2 regions of the Neisseria sp. P0009.S007 genome follow, and region 1 is predicted to be linked to the other one. Evidence: predicted binding sites of a transcription regulator. Region 1 holds the regulator's gene; the other holds the start of a gene.
What was found. Region 1 encodes sigma-54, which starts transcription at its own class of promoters, with help from an activator protein. Its sites were predicted from a motif close to CTGGCACGCTTCATGCTT; they were not measured.

Region 1 (2,205 bases):
AGTGAGTAACTAGATTGCCAGTCTAAAACTTCTAGTAAAACAAAAGGCCGTCTGAATGTTCAGACGGCCTTTATCATACAAAAATTTTATTCTGCTTCAGGTTTGACAGTACTGCGGACATCGCCGCTTTTTTCTTTATGTTTCAAAACAGCGCGGTCGAGCTTGTCCATCAAAACATCAATCGCGGCGTACATATCCTGTTCAATCGCTTCAACGTGCAAATCTTTGCCTGCCAGATGCGCATCAGCTTCGGCTTTTTGATTGACTTTTTCCACCGAGAGCGTAATGGTCACAGAAATGATGTTGTCGGCATGGCGATTGATTCGTGCCAACTTGTCGGAAACATAGTTTTTGATGGCTTCGGTAACATCAAAATTCAGACCGGTGATTTTCAGATTCATGATACAGCTCCTTCGGTTGATTAGTCCGTCAAAACGGATCGGAATATATCTACTCGGTAAATTTTCGTTTGTGTGCCGGTGGGATGTCTAATGATTCTCTATATTTAGCAACTGTACGTCTGGCAATTTCAATGCCGCGTTGTTTTAATAATTTGACGAGGGTCTCGTCCGAATAGGGTTTGCTGCTGTCTTCACTTTCAATCAACTGGCTCAATACGGCTTTGATTGCGCCTTGGCTGAACCCTTCGCCATCATCATCGGCATTGACTGCCTGTGTGAAGAAATAGCGTAACGCAAACAGGCCGCGCGGGCAAGACAAATATTTCTGATTGGCGGCACGCGAGATGGTACTTTCCGCCAAACCCAATTCGGCGGCGGCATCTTTCATCAGCATGGGAGACAGGCCGATTTCTCCGAAGATGAAAAAATCTTCCTGATTTTTGACGATATACTCGGCAAGGCGGAGGACAGTGCTTTTACGCAGCTCCAAAGAATCAATGCGCTGCTTGGCTTCGTTGATTTTTTCCTTCCACTCCGGTGCGCCCTCTTCCTCTGATTTCATCAGGTCGCAATATTCCTGATTGAGCTGCAGCTTCGGCCAAGCCGCTTCGTTGCTGATGACTTCCCAGCCGTCCTTGCCCTCTTTGACCCAAACGTCAGGCTGAATATAAGGCGTAGGCGTGGCAGAGGCGAAGCCGTAGGCTGGATAGGGATTGAGCCCGGCAATCATATCGAGCGCGGCTTCTATGGTTTTGCTGTCGGTATCGGGATAAAGTTTGCGGAAACGCAGAACGTTTTGTTTGCGGTTTTTGCCTAAGTCTTGAAGCGAACTTTGCACCAAATGCGCGGCCATTTGTCGGGCAGGAGAAGCCGGCAAACGCATTAACTGCAACATAAGCGACTCGGTCAAATCCGCCGCCGCCACGCCGGGCGGCTCAAAGGTTTGCAATACATCCAGCGCGTTTTGCAGGGCTTCTTCGTCCAGCATCCATTCCAACGGCGTGTGGTCGATAATTTCTTCGAGGCTGTCGGTGAGGTAGCCTTGTTCGTCCAAAAAATCAATCAAGACGTGAACATAGGCCGCTTCCACTTGCGAGAGCGGATGCTCGCACACTTGGGCATGCAGATAGTGTTTGAAATCCTCTTCTTCGGCGATGTTGCTCCAAATATCTTCGGCATCGTCGCCGCTCAACTGCTGACCTGCGCGCGGCATGGTTACCGCACGGTTGAGCCCGCTATCGGCAAATTCATCGCTTTCCGGACGCTCAAGCAGAGGATTGTCTGACAACCAGTCTTCCACTTCGCGCTCAAGCTCAAGACCCGACATCTGCAAGATGCGCAGAGACTGTTGCAGCCGCTGGTTGAGCTGCTGGGTCTGTTTGAGTTTAAGGACGAGTGAAGACATAGTGTTTAATTCGAAATGTATGGATAGTTTTTCAGACGGCCTTTATACGGCAGGCCGTCTGAAAGATTAGTTTATCGGTATTATATTTGTATTTTTAGTGATTATTCCAATATTTATAGCCGCCCTCAATTGAAATGAGGGTCTCATATACCGTCAAATATGCATTCAATATTTGAAATTTTCACCCAAGTAAACCGAACGGACTTGTTCATTGTTGACCAAATCATCCGGCTTGCCTGAAGCCAATACCGTACCGTCGCTGATGATGTAAGCACGGTCGCAGATGCTGAGGGTTTCGCGCACGTTGTGGTCGGTAATCAATACGCCGATACCGCGTAATTTGAGGAACTCGATGATTTTCTGAATATCGATGACAGCAATCGGGTCAACGCCGGCAAA
Region 2 (2,205 bases), on a different contig from region 1:
CCTCTGCCGCATCTTCAGCAGCCACCGCTTCGACATCCAAGCCGCCCGCGCCTTCATTACCGAACACGACTACATCCTCGACACCTTTATCCTGCAACTTCCCGACAATCTCCCGCCCGAAGAATATCCCGACCGCCAAAGCGCACTCGAAGCCGAACTCAACAGCTTCATCCACGGCAATACCACCGTCCAAAAACAAAGCGGCCGCCCACACATCAGCCGCCGCATCCGCCACATCCCCATTCCGCCTACCGTAATCATCACCCCCGAAGAAGATTATCCCGGCTGGCACACCATAGACATCACCGCCGTCAACCGCCCCCACCTCCTCGCCGACATCGCCGAGACCTTCTTCGCACACAACATCAGCCTGCGCTACGCCAAAATCACCACCTTGGATCAGCGCATTGAGGACAGCTTCATTACCTACAGCCCATCCCTGCAAGACCCGCAAACCCAAAACACCCTAAAACAAGCATTGATCGAAGTCTTGACCCCATAAAGGCCGTCTGAACATCTTAAAAACATAGGGTGAGCATTTTTTGCTCACCCTAATCACATCCAAATATATAAACATCCTAAATATACCCTTCTCAAACACTCAAGAAATCCAAAGCCTTAAAATTCAAAATCAGACCTTTACTATGACATAAAACTACATTCTAAAATCATAACCCATATGAATATAATTCCAACAACAAAATTTCATTCACCTATTACACCAAACCCTCTTTAAAAATCCTTCCTTCCAAATCTTTTCCCCATTCATATTCAAACAAAATACGCATACAAAATAAAACCTATAAAAAACAAAAAAATAAAATCACAAAATATTAAACTTACCGATTAATCCATAAAAATACCGCCCATCTAAATCAATTAACATATTATTAAATCAAACTAAATTCTGACAAAACGTCACACACCCAAACTTGTCTCCCTTCCCTGTCACAAAAAACACAAAACTGACAAAAAACGTCAACCACCCAATTTCCCTAAAATTCTGAAACTTTCAAACAAAACCACACAAAACTTAAAAATCAAAAAATAATTCCAATAAAAACAATAAACAAAAAATAAAAAATAATTTTTTTAATCAGTTTTGCGCACTTGGCACACCGACTGCTTGAAACAACACGTCCGATAAGGCCCAAGCCTCAAAGCAGCAAGCCCGACGGAAGCTGTATATTCCTTCTTACTTTATGGTTTACTCATAATACATAGTGCCAAGCACATTACGGACTTTTTACTTAAACATAATTATTCACACTTTCAAACTGGAGTTTTAATCAATGAAAGCAATCCAAAAAGGTTTCACCCTGATCGAATTGATGATCGTTATCGCCATCTTGGGCATCTTGGCCGTAATCGCTCTGCCTGCGTACCAAGACTACACTATCCGCGCCAAAGTATCTGAAGGCTTGGGATTAGCTGAACCTGCTAAATTAGCTGTAGCCGAAACAGCTGCTGCTCTTGATGGCTTAAGTAGTGTTACAGCCTATACTACTGGTACAACTGATAAAGCCAAAATGGGTAATACAGGCTACAAATTTGTACCAACTAAATATGTTAAGAGTATTGACATTGCAAATGGTGGGGTAATTACAGTTACCACCCAAGCCACTGGTGCAACAGAAAATCCAGTATTCACATTGACCCCAAGTCAAAATGGTGCCACAGCAGGTACCTCAGATTCAGAAGCTCCTTTGAGTTGGAGTTGTAAATTTACTGGTGGCGAACCTAAACACGTTCCTGCTAACTGCCGCTAATATTGGTATTGCAGTCTAAATAAAAGCAAATCCCATAAGGCAATTATGGGATTTGCTTTATAAAAATAAAAAAACCTGAAAACGATACACTCAAATGAATACCCCATTTCAAGCCCAAAAAGGTTTTACCCTGATTGAGCTGATGATAGTGATCGCCATCCTCGGTATTCTGGTTGTTGTCGCCATACCCACTTACCAAAACTATATCGGTAGGGCGCAAGCCTCCGAAGCACTATACCTTGCCGACGACCTGAAAACCGAAATCAGCATTGCCTCAGCGGTAAATAATCGCCTGCCCAATGCAGAGGATGTCAGTAAACAAGGCTCAATCGGCGTTACCGCTCAACGCATCGGCGGTACATACATCCAAAACGGTGGCGTAACTGTAGAAGCAGATACAGGCAAAATCAGCATTCCTTTCGATAAAGGGCAGAAC

Region 2: a site for sigma-54 is predicted at 1,111-1,128, ahead of ACTHS3_RS05100 (pilin). Genes of this name have one in related genera too.

The regions. Positions count from the first base shown of each region.
Region 1 is NZ_JBQCVF010000008.1:31,937-34,141, forward strand. Features, by position in the region: gene ACTHS3_RS02140 (AmpG family muropeptide MFS transporter) at 1-13, shown strand, start outside; gene hpf (ribosome hibernation-promoting factor, HPF/YfiA family) at 87-401, opposite strand; gene rpoN (RNA polymerase factor sigma-54) at 451-1,806, opposite strand; partial or broken gene ACTHS3_RS02155 (LPS export ABC transporter ATP-binding protein) at 1,972-2,205, opposite strand, start outside.
Region 2 is NZ_JBQCVF010000033.1:15,008-17,212, reverse strand. Features, by position in the region: partial or broken gene ACTHS3_RS05105 (HD domain-containing protein) at 1-502, shown strand, start outside; gene ACTHS3_RS05100 (pilin) at 1,293-1,769, shown strand; gene ACTHS3_RS05095 (pilin) at 1,864-2,205, shown strand, end outside.